2 regions of the Kineococcus aurantiacus genome follow, and region 2 is predicted to be linked to the other one. Evidence: riboswitches for the same ligand, from Rfam matches in the RefSeq annotation. Region 2 holds a riboswitch; the other holds the start of a gene.
The links. A riboswitch is a leader RNA that binds a small molecule or an ion and turns the genes downstream of it on or off. The one in region 2 is predicted to bind glycine.
Positions count from the first base shown of each region.

Region 1: it holds a riboswitch for glycine, as region 2 does, so the genes downstream of both, gcvP (aminomethyl-transferring glycine dehydrogenase) here and gcvT (glycine cleavage system aminomethyltransferase GcvT) in region 2, are expected to answer to the same signal.

Region 1 is NZ_JACCBB010000001.1:448,328-453,922, reverse strand. Features, by position in the region: gene BJ968_RS02190 (MerR family transcriptional regulator) at 1-331, shown strand, start outside; gene BJ968_RS02185 (SMI1/KNR4 family protein) at 426-1,115, opposite strand; gene BJ968_RS02180 (AAA family ATPase) at 1,259-2,020, opposite strand; glycine riboswitch at 2,070-2,164, shown strand; gene gcvP (aminomethyl-transferring glycine dehydrogenase) at 2,237-5,113, shown strand; gene BJ968_RS02170 (VanZ family protein) at 5,121-5,595, shown strand, end outside.
Region 2 is NZ_JACCBB010000001.1:3,000,633-3,006,227, reverse strand. Features, by position in the region: gene BJ968_RS14545 (LysR substrate-binding domain-containing protein) at 1-749, shown strand, start outside; gene BJ968_RS14540 (L-serine ammonia-lyase) at 772-2,166, opposite strand; gene gcvT (glycine cleavage system aminomethyltransferase GcvT) at 2,170-3,261, opposite strand; glycine riboswitch at 3,303-3,391, opposite strand; glycine riboswitch at 3,393-3,484, opposite strand; gene BJ968_RS14530 (tautomerase family protein) at 3,552-3,941, opposite strand; gene BJ968_RS14525 (LacI family DNA-binding transcriptional regulator) at 3,968-5,008, opposite strand; gene BJ968_RS14520 (Gfo/Idh/MocA family protein) at 5,164-5,595, shown strand, end outside.

The DNA.
Region 1 (5,595 bases), 2.6 Mb from region 2:
CAAGCGGCTGCTGGACACCGGGGTCTCCCTGCACCAGATCCGCACCGCCGTCACGCACCTGCGCGAGCGCGGTGTCGACGACCTGGCCCAGATCACCCTCATGTCCGACGGCGCCAGCGTCTACGAGTGCACCTCGGCGGACGAGGTGATAGATCTCGTCCAGGGCGGCCAGGGGGTCTTCGGCATCGCCGTCGGCCGCGTCTGGCGCGAGGTGGAGGGCGAGCTGGCCTCCCTGCCCAGCGAGCGCCCCGCCCCCCGCGAGGAGGGCGAAGGGGCCATGGTCCTGGCCGACGAGCTCTCCCGCCGCCGCGCCGCCCGCGAAGCGGGCTGACCGGACCGGTCGCCCTCGTCCGCAATGCCCCGGCCCGCACCGCCGGACGAGCTCCCGCAGGAGCCCGCCCGGTACGGGCCGCGCGGACGGCGCCCTAGTCGAGCAGCTCGGCGCGGGGCAGGGCCTGCATCGCGAACGGGTCGGTGACCCAGTCGTGCGCGTCGGGCAGCCAGATGACCGCCGCCAGCAGCGAATCGGCCCAGGTGCTCAGCAGCTCGTCCAGACCCACCCGCCAGGAGTGCTGGTAGCTCTCGCCGTCCTCGGCCAGCACCAGCTGCTCCACGACGGCGCGGCTCGTGCCCAGCCGGACCGCGATGAGCTCCTCGTCGCGGGCGAACAGCGGCAGCAGCGCCGGCGGCGCCGCCAGACCCGGTCCCTGACCGGTCGCCCGGCGCACGGCCTCCTCCAGCGTCAGGGGCACCCAGCCCCCCGGGCCGACGGTCGGTGCGCTGGCGCGGTAGGTGGTCCGGACCGGTTCCACGCCGTCCACCGCGCGCCACCAGGCGCGCGCGCCCCGGGGCAGCAGCAGACCCACCTGCCGCTCCAGGGCGTCGAGACGGGCGTCGTCGACCCCCGGCCGCAAGCGGGTGGCGATGTCGGCGCCCAAGCGCGTCCAGTGCGCGCGCAGCCGCTGGACCAGGCCGGTGACGCGGTCGGCCTCGGGGTCGGCGGCCGGGACGCGGACGGGGGAGGGCAGGGGACCGGCCGTGCGGGCCGGGCGCACCACGCGCGCCGCGCCCGGGTCCAGCCGGCCGGCGTCGAGGGGGGTGTTGGACGACGTCACGGAACCTCCTTGGACCCGCAGCGTTCGCGGGCAGAGCGGGGGCGGCACCAGCGGGGACGATCCCGGGCGCACGCCGTCCGACGACGGTACGCGCTGGCGGATCATCCCGCACTTCGGACGTACCGCACCCCGAACGGGTTCCCTCAGGCCGGCGGCAGCACCCGGTCCAGGACCGCGTCGAACTGCGCCGCGAGCGAACGCGCCGTGCGGGTCCTCAGCGAGTGCAGCGGGACCCCCGCGCCCTGCGACTGCGGCACCGACGCCCGGTCCGGCAGGGGTTCCAGGACGAGGTCGCCGAACAACCCCTGCAGCTCCTCGTACCGGAACCGCTGCTCCCCGGAGCGCTGGTTGAAGCGGTTGACCTGGATCCCCACGACGCGCGGTCCCTGCCGCAGCGCCCGCAGCTCGCGCACCGTGCGGTCCACCGCCGCCACCGAGAACCTGCTCGCGTCCGAGACGACGAGCACGGCGTCGGCGGCCCGCCACGCCGAGCGGGTCAGCCCGTTGAGCGACGGCGGGGTGTCCAGCAGCGCCAGCGCGTGGTCGTCCAGCTTCTTCAGGGCCCGCCGCAACGACTTCAGGGCCTCCTCGTCGGCGCTGGGGGTGTCCAGCCCCGCCGAGGCGTCCGACCCGCTCAGCACGTCCAGCAGACCCGGGTGGTCGTCCACCCAGCCGCTGGGGGCGACGGCCTCCTCGGCGACCCTGCGCTTGGGGGCCTGCATCACCGAGGCGACGTCGTGCGCGCGCTGGGCCGTCACGTCGAGGCCGGAGGTGGCGTCCGCCTGCGGGTCGAGGTCGACGACGAGCGTGCTGGCGCCGCGGTGGAGGGCCGCGGAGGCGAGCCCGAGGACGACGGAGGTCTTGCCCACCCCGCCCTTGGCGCTGCAGACGGCGAGGCTGATCACGGCGCAGACCCTAGCGGTGCGGGGACCCCCTAGAGTGGAGGCTGGCCGTTCACCCCGCGTGGGAGAGACCCCGACCGCACCGGCCGGGGCGCCGAAGGGGCAACATCCCCGGAACCTCTCAGGCAGAAGGACCACGTGGGGTTGGCCGCTCTGGAGCTCGCCGCGGGTGGGTGACAGACGGGGAGGTCCACCCAGTCCACGACCTCCGGAGAGCCGATGTCCTCGCCGTCCGTCCCCGCCACCGAACTGCCCGAGTTCACCCCCGAGCCGGCGGCCCTGCCCTTCAGCGCCCGCCACATCGGCCCCGACGCCACCGCCGTGGCCCGGATGCTGTCCGTCGTGGGCCTGGACTCCCTCGACGACCTCGTCGACCGGGCCGTGCCCGCGGGGATCCGCGACGGTGTGCTCGACCTGCCCGAAGCGCTCGGCGAGACGTCGGTGACGGCCGCGCTGCGGGCGCTGGCCGCCAAGAACCGCGTGGTCCCCTCGATGATCGGCCTGGGGTACGTCGGCACCCGCACCCCGGCCGTGGTGCGCCGCAACGTCCTGGAGGACCCGGCCTGGTACACGGCGTACACGCCGTACCAGCCCGAGATCTCCCAGGGGCGGCTGGAGGCCCTGCTGAACTTCCAGACCGCGGTCACCGACCTGACGGGGCTGGCGATCGCCAACGCCTCCCTGCTCGACGAGGGCACCGCCGCCGCCGAGGCCATGACGCTGGCGCGCCGCACCTCCAAGGCCCCCGCCGGTGCCGTGTTCGCCGTCGACGCCGACGTCCTGCCGCAGACCCTCGCGGTCCTGCGCACCCGGGCGCTGCCGCTCGGGCTGGAACTGGCCCTCGTCGACCTCGACACCCCCGACCCGCTGGCCGGTCTGGACGCCGTCTTCGGCCTGCTCGTGCAGTACCCGGGGACCTCGGGCAAGGTCCGCGACCTCGCCGGGGTCGTCGCCGACGCCCACGCCCGCGGGGCGGTCGCCGTGGCCGCCGCCGACCTGCTCGCCCTGACGCAGCTCGTCGCGCCGGGGGAGTTCGGGATCGACGTCGCCGTGGGCTCCAGCCAGCGCTTCGGCGTCCCCATGGGCGCCGGCGGCCCGCACGCGGCGTACATGGCCGTGCGCAAGGGGCTGGAGCGGTCCCTGCCCGGACGGCTCGTCGGGGTCTCCGTCGACGCCGACGGCAACCCGGCGTACCGCCTGGCGCTGCAGACCCGCGAGCAGCACATCCGCCGCGACAAGGCCACGTCGAACATCTGCACCGCCCAGGTGCTGCTGGCCGTCATGGCCGGCTGCTACGCCGTCTGGCACGGCCCCGAGGGGTTGCGGGCCATCGGGGCCCAGGTCGCCCGCCGCGCCGCCGCGCTCGCGCAGACCCTGCGGGCGGGAGGCGTCGAGGTCGTCCACGACGCGTTCTTCGACACCGTCCTGACCCGCGTCCCGGGCCGGGCGCGCGCCGTCGTCGACGCAGCCCTGGCGGCCGGGGTGAACCTGCGGTTCGTCGACGCCGACCACGTCGGGCTCACGGTCGACGAGACGACCACCGACGCCCACGTCGCGGCGGCCCTGGCCGGGTTCGGCCTCGACCCCGCCGAGGTGAGCGCCGAGCCCGCGCTGCCCGCCGCGCTGCGCCGCACGTCGGAGTTCCTGACCCACCCCGTGTTCTCGCAGCACCGCTCCGAGACGGCGATGCTGCGGTACCTGCGCCGGCTGTCCGACGCCGACTACGCCCTGGACCGCGGGGCCATCCCGCTGGGCTCGTGCACCATGAAGCTCAACGCCACGACCGAGCTCGAGCCCATCTCCTGGCCCGAGTTCGCCGACCTGCACCCCTACGCCCCCGCCGACCAGCTCGCGGGCACGGCCGAGCTCGTGGCCGACCTCGAGCGCTGGCTCGCCGAGGTCACCGGCTACGACGCGGTCTCGCTGCAGCCCAACGCCGGCTCGCAGGGGGAGTTCGCCGGGCTGCTGGCCATCCGCGCCTACCACGTGGCCCAGGGCCACGGGGAGCGCTCGGTCTGCCTCATCCCCAGCTCCGCGCACGGCACGAACGCCGCCAGCGCCGTCATGGCCGGGCTGAAGGTCGTCGTCGTGGCCTGCGACGAGGCCGGCAACGTCGACCTGGACGACCTGCGCGCCAAGGTGTCCGAGCACGCCCACGACCTCGCCGCGCTCATGGTCACCTACCCCTCCACGCACGGCGTCTACGAGGAGTCGATCCGCGAGGTCTGCGGGCTCGTCCACGACGCCGGCGGGCAGGTCTACGTCGACGGCGCGAACCTCAACGCCCTCGTCGGCCTGGCCCGGCCGGGCAAGTTCGGGGCGGACGTCTCGCACCTGAACCTGCACAAGACGTTCTGCATCCCCCACGGCGGCGGCGGCCCCGGCGTCGGGCCCGTCGCGGTCCGCTCCCACCTCGCGCCGTTCCTGCCCTCCACCGCCCCCGATGGCGAAGGGGTCGGCATGGTCTCGGCCGCCCCGTTCGGCTCGGCGGGGATCCTGCCGATCCCGTGGGCCTACCTGCGGCTCATGGGCCCCGACGGGCTGCGCGCCGCGACCGTCCAGGCCGTCCTGTCCGCCAACTACGTCGCCGCCCGGCTGTCCGAGGCGTTCCCCGTCCTGTACCGCGGGCCGGGCGGGCTCGTGGCCCACGAGTGCATCCTCGACCTGCGGCCCATGACCAAGGCCACGGGCGTGAGCGTCGACGACGTCGCCAAGCGGCTCATCGACCACGGCTTCCACGCCCCGACGATGTCCTTCCCCGTCGTCGGGACCCTCATGGTCGAACCGACCGAGAGCGAGGACCTCGCCGAGCTGGACCGGTTCTGCGACGCGATGCTCGCCATCGCCGCCGAGGTGCGCGAGATCGCCGACGGCCGCTGGGCCGTGGAGGACTCCCCGCTGCGGCACGCCCCGCACACGGCGGCCGCGCTCGTGGGGGAGTGGGACCACGCGTACTCGCGCACCGAGGCCGTCTACCCGAACGGGATGGACCCGCGGGCGAAGTACTGGCCGCCGGTGCGCCGCATCGACGGCGCCGCCGGGGACCGCAACCTCGTGTGCTCCTGCCCGCCCCTGAGCGAGTACGGGCAGGACTGAGGAGCGCGTGGGGGCGCTGCCGACCTTCCTGGTCGAGCACGCCGCGGCCGTGCCCGTGGCCCTGCTGCTCCTCGTCCTGGGGTGCGCGGGCCTGGGGTTGCTGGTGCGCCGGCGCCCCCGGGCGACGGCGTGGCTGCTCGCCGCGGCGCTGCTGCCCGTCGTGGGGCTGACCCTGGCCCCCGACGGGCGCGGGCGCCGCGCCGAGCAGTGGTGCCAGGCCGGTTTCAGCCTGCCCTCCCTCGGCAGCGTCGAGCTGCTCGCCAACGTCGCGCTGTTCGTGCCCGCCGCGGTGTTCGGCGTGCTGCTGCTGCGCCGGCCCGTGCTCGTCGTCCTCGGCGGGTCGGCGCTGTCGGCGGCGGTCGAGGTCGTGCAGGCCTCCGCGCCGGCCCTCGGCCGCTCCTGCACGACCGACGACTGGGCCATGAACACCGCGGGCACGATCGTCGGTGTCCTCGTCGGTGTGCTCGTCGGCTCGCCGCTGC
Region 2 (5,595 bases):
CCGTGCCCACCGACGCCGGCCGGGCCCTGCTGCCCGAGGCCCGGCGCCTCGTCGCCGGGGCCGCCCACGCCCGCGCCGCCGTCCGCGAGGCCGGTGACGGCGTCGCCGGGCCGCTCGCGGTCGGGGTCGTCACGACCATGCACCCGGTGGCCCTGCCGCGGCTGCTGCACCGCTTCACGACGGCGCACCCGCGGGTGTCGGTGTCCCTGCGGGTCTTCGCCGACGGCTCCCGCGGCCTGCTGCGCGCCCTCGTGGACGGCGAGCTCGACGTCGCGTTCGTCTCCTGGCCCTTCCGGTCCCCGGCCGCCGTGGAGCTGCGCACGCTCGTGCGCACGAGCTTCCGGCTGCTGCTGCCGCAGGGCCACCCGCTGTCGTCCGAGCGTCCCCTGGAGCTGGCCGAGCTGGCGGGCGAGCAGTGGATCGACGGGCCGCCCGGTTTCGGCAACCGCCTGCAGGTCGACGCCCTGTTCGACCGCGCGGGCGCCCGGCGCACCGTCCGCCTGGAGGTCCCCGACGTCTCGACCTTCGGCCAGTACGTCGCCGCCGGTCTGGGCGTCGCCTTCGTGCCCGGGACCGCCCCCGTCCCCGCGGGCGTGCGCGAGCAGCCCGTCGCGGTGGGCGACCTGGCGTGGGAGCTGTCCCTGGCGACCGCCCGCCCCACCGGCGAGCGCCCCACCCGCAGGGCCGTCGCGGCGTTCTGCGAGGAGGTCGCGCGCGACGTGCGCCGCTCCCGGCGCCCGCCGGGCTGAGCGGCCGGGCTGAGCGGCCGGGTCAGCACTCGGGGACGTTGACCCCCACCACGGTCAGGGCGAGCCCGCCCAGCGACGTCTCCTTGTACTCCGAGCGCATGTGCGCGCCCGTCTGCCGCATCGTGGCGATGGCGGTGTCCAGGCTCACGACGTGGTGGCCGTCACCGCGCATCGCCGTGCGCGCGGCGTGGATGGCGGTGGTGGCCCCCACCGCGTTGCGCTCGATGCAGGGGATCTGCACCAGGCCCCCGACGGGGTCGCACGTCAGCCCCAGGTGGTGCTCGACGGCGATCTCGGCGGCGTTCTCCACCTGCTCGGGCGTGCCGCCGAGGACCTCGGCCAGGCCCGCGGCGGCCATGGCGCTGGCCGAGCCCACCTCGCCCTGGCACCCCACCTCCGCCCCGGAGATGGACCCGGTCTCCTTCAGGACGATCCCGACGCCGCCGGCGGCCAGCAGGAACCGCACCGTCCCGGCGTCGTCGGCCCCGGGCACGAAGCGGCGGTAGAAGTGGAGGACCGCGGGGACGATGCCCGCGGCGCCGTTGGTGGGTGCGGTGACCACGCGCCCGCCGGCGGCGTTCTCCTCGTTGACGGCCAGGGCGAACAGGCTCACCCAGTCCATGGCGTGCAGGACGTCGGACCCCGACGAGCCCTCCTCGGCCCGCAGCTGGGCGTGCAGCCGCGGGGCGCGGCGCCGCACGCCCAGCCCGCCGGGCAGCACGCCGTCGGTGACGAGGCCGTGGTCGACGCAGGCGCGCATGGCGTCGAAGATCCGCAGCAGCCCGGCGTCGACCTCCGCGGCCGGGCGCAGGCTCTCCTCGTTGCGCCGCACCAGGTCCGCGACGCCCAGCCCCGTGGTGCGGCAGCGGTCGAGGAGTTCGGCCCCGGTGCGGAAACCCCACGGCAGGTCCTCCCCCGCGCCCGCCACGGGCTCGGAGGCGTCCAGCGGGTGGTCCTTCACGAACCCCCCGCCGACGGAGTACGACGTCCGTTCGGCGAGGACGTCCCCCGCCGCGTCGCGGGCCGTGAAGACCATGCCGTTGGGGTGCGCGGGCAGCGGGGTGCCGCCGAGGAGGCGCACGTCGGCGTCGAGGTCGAAGCCCACGGCGTGCCGGCGCAGGACGTCCAGCCGCCCGGTGCGGCGGACCTCCTCGAGGTGCCCCCCGACGGCGTCGGGGTCCAGGAGCTCGGGCCGTTCCCCGAGCAGGCCCAGGACGACGGCCCGGTCGGTGCCGTGGCCGCGGCCGGTCGCCCCGAGGGAGCCGTGCAGGTCGACCGCGATCGAGTGGACCCGCGGCAGGAGGCCGTCGCGGTCGAGGCCCTCGGCGAAGGCGAGCGCGGCGCGCATGGGGCCGACGGTGTGCGAGCTGGAGGGGCCGACGCCGATGGAGAACATGTCGAACACGGACAGCGCCACGGCTCAGCGCTCCCGCCGGTAGAAGGGCAGCACGACGACCTCGACGGGCAGCTCGGTGCCCCGCACGTCGACGGCCAGGGCGGTCCCGGGCGCGGCGAGGCCGCGCTCGACGTGGGCCATCGCGACGGGGAAGCCCAGCGTGGGCGACAGGGCGCCGCTGGTCACGACGCCGACGGCCGAGCCGTCGTGGACGACGGAGTACCCCGCGCGCGCCGCCCGGCGCCCGGTGCCGCGCAGGCCCACGAGGACCCGGGCGGGTTCGCGGGTGGACAGCTCCCGCAGGGCTTCCAGGCCCACGCCGCTGTCCTTGTCGAGCTTCACGACGCGACCCAGGCCGGCCGCGTAGGGCGTGACGTCCCGGCTGAGCTCGTGCCCGTACAGCGGCATCCCGGCCTCCAGCCGCAGGGTGTCGCGGCAGGCCAGGCCGGCGGGGACGCCGCCGTGCTCGCGGGTGGCGGCCAGCAGCGCGTCCCAGACCGCGGTGGCGGCGGCCACGGGGGCGAAGACCTCGAAGCCGTCCTCGCCCGTGTAGCCGGTGCGGGCGACGAGGACCTCGCTGCCGGCCAGGGTGGTGGGCAGGCAGCGGTAGTAGCCGAGCCCGCTCAGGTCGGCGTCGGTGAGCGGGTCGACGACCGCGAGCGCGGCCGGGCCCTGGACGGCCACGAGGGCCCAGTCGGCGGTCTCGTCGGCGACGACCGCGTCGAAGGGGGCGCAGCGGGTGGTGAGCTCGCGGGCGACGACGCCGGAGTTGGCGGCGTTGGCGACGACGAGGAACTCCTGCTCGCCGAGCCGGTAGGTCACGACGTCGTCGAGGATGCCGCCGTCGGCGTCGACGACCATGCCGTAGGCCGCGCGGCCCAGGGGCATGGTGGAGGGCTTGCCGACGAGGGCGTGGTCGAGGGCCTGGGCGGCCCGGGGGCCGCTGACGCGCAGCTCGCCCATGTGCGAGAGGTCGAAGATCCCGGCGGTGGTGCGCACGGCCTGGTGCTCGGCGAGGTCGGAGGCGTAGCGCAGGGGCATGGACCACCCGGCGAAGTCGGTCATCGACGCGCCGAGGGCGGCGTGGGCGGCCGCGAGCGGGCTGGCGGTGGTCACGGGGGCTCCTCTCGGCACGGCCGCACGTCGCGGCCGGGCGGTACCCCCTCTGTCGCGGGACCTGAGAGCTTCGCCCTGGGCAGGGCTTTCCCCGTCGGTGAGGACCGTGGGGTCCTGCTTTCCAGAGCGGCCTGCCCGCGGCGGTGCGTGGACCTGAGAGGTTCCGGGGTGGTTGCTCCTACGGTGCCCACCGGGGGCGGTGGGGCTCTCCCGCCGGGGCGAAGCGGCCGTGTGTCCAGTTGTGGGCCTCAGCCTGGCACACGGCCGGTCCCGGCAGCCAGGGTGCGCGCTCAGAGCTCGCCGGTGAGGAACTGCGCGCGGCCGTGCCCGAAGGACCAGTCGGCGTCGGAGTTCTCGACGAGGCAGACGACGAGGTCGCCGGGGTCGACGCCGGCGCGCTCCCGCAGGTGGTGGGCCAGGAGGCGGTGGAGAGCCTCCTTCTGCTCGCGCGGGCGCGGGCGGCTGGTCACCTGCAGGACGACGACGCCGTCGGTGCGCTCGATGCCGAGGCCGGTGTCGTGGACGACCAGCTCACCGCGCGGGTGCTGGTGGACGACCTGGTAGCGGTCGCCGGGCGGGACCTCGAACGCCTCGAGGACGGCCGCGTGGGCGGCGTCGAGCAGGGCGGTCAGCTCGGCGGGGGTGCGGCCGGCGACGAGGTCGAAGCGGAGCAGGGGCACGGGAACCTCCAGGACCATTTGTCCTGTCATTCTGACACATCTGTTCGCGGGTGGACAGGCCCGGTCGTCCCGCGCACGACGAGCCGGGGTTCGAGGACGACGTCGCGCGCCTCCTCCGACCCCTCCCCCTCCAGCCGGTCGACCGCCAGCCGCACCGCGCAGCGCGCCTGCCCGGCCGGGTCCTGGCTGACGGTCGTCAGCCGCACGTGCCCCAGCTGGGCCAGCGGGCTGTCGTCGTACCCGCTCAGCGACACCCGCCCCGGCACGGCGATCCCCTCGCGGTTGAGGACGTCCAGGAAGCCCAGGGCGACGCGGTCGCTGACGGCGACGACGGCCGACCCCGACCACCCCTGCGCCAGGACCCGCCGGGCCGCGTCGACGCCGGCCTCCTCGTCGAACCCGGCGTCGACGGTGCGCACGCCCAGGCCGAGGGCGGCGGCCGCGGCCTCCACCCCGGCGCGGCGGTCGGCGGCGATGTCCCCCGCACCCCCGCCGACGTGCAGCAGCTCGCGGTGCCCCAGCGCGGCCAGGTGCTCCACGACCAGCCGCACGCCCGTCTCGTCACAGGCGCGCACGACGTCGGGACCGCGCCCGGCGCCGTCCCGGGGCCGGGGCCGGCGGCCCAGCACCACGACGGGCGCGCGGGCGTCGAGGGCGACCAGCTCGTCCGCGCCGGACTCCGGCCCCAGCAGCAGCAGCGACTCGCAGCGCGAGTCCAGCAGCGCCTCCTGGGCCGCCCCCTCGCCGCGGGTGCGGGTCGTCGGGGCGAGCACCACCTCGTAGCCGGCCTCCTCGGCGGCCGCCTGCAGCTCCTCGACGAGCTCGGCGTGGAAGGCGTTGCGGACGTTGGCGACGACGCCGAGCAGCCGGGTGCGGCGCAGCGCCAGGGAGCTCGCGGCGCGGTCGGCGCGGTAGCCGAGCTCCTCGGCGGCCCGCACCACGCGCGCGGCGGTCTCGGCGCTGGGACCCGGCGCCCCGCGCAGGGCCAGGGAGACCATGCCCTTCGACACGCCGGCCAGGGCGGCGACGTCCTTGATCGTGGGACGGCGGACGGGTCCCTGCGGCACGGGGCCTCCTCGGGCGCTTGACACGGACTGCTTTCGAACCGATTCTACTGAGCGTCGTTCAAACCGGTTTGAAGACCGTGGCGGCGCACCGACGACGGTGCGCCCCGACGCCCCGTCCTCACCCCGTCCCGTCCCCGTCCCGGAAGGCCACGACGATGCCCGTCCCCCGCACCCAGCCCCTCGGCGTCGCCGTCATCGGCGCCGGCATGGCCGGCCGCGCCCACCTCGCCGGCTACCGCGCCGCGACCACCCTGACCGGCGGCGCGTACGGCGAGGGCCTGCCCCCCGTCCGACTCGTCGCCGTCGCCGACGCGCACGCCCCCTTCGCGCAGGCCGCCGCGGCCCGGTACGGCTACGAGCGCGCCGAGACGAACTGGCAGGCGGTCGCCGAGGCCGACGACGTCGACGCCGTCAGCGTGGTCGTCGCCAACCACCTGCACCGCGAGATCGTCGAGGGGCTGCTGGCCGCCGGCAAGCACGTGCTGTGCGAGAAACCGCTGGCCCCCTCCGTCGCCGACGCCGAGGCCATGGTCGCCGCCGCCGCGGCCCACCCCGGTCAGGTCGCCGCCGTGGGTTTCACGTTCCGC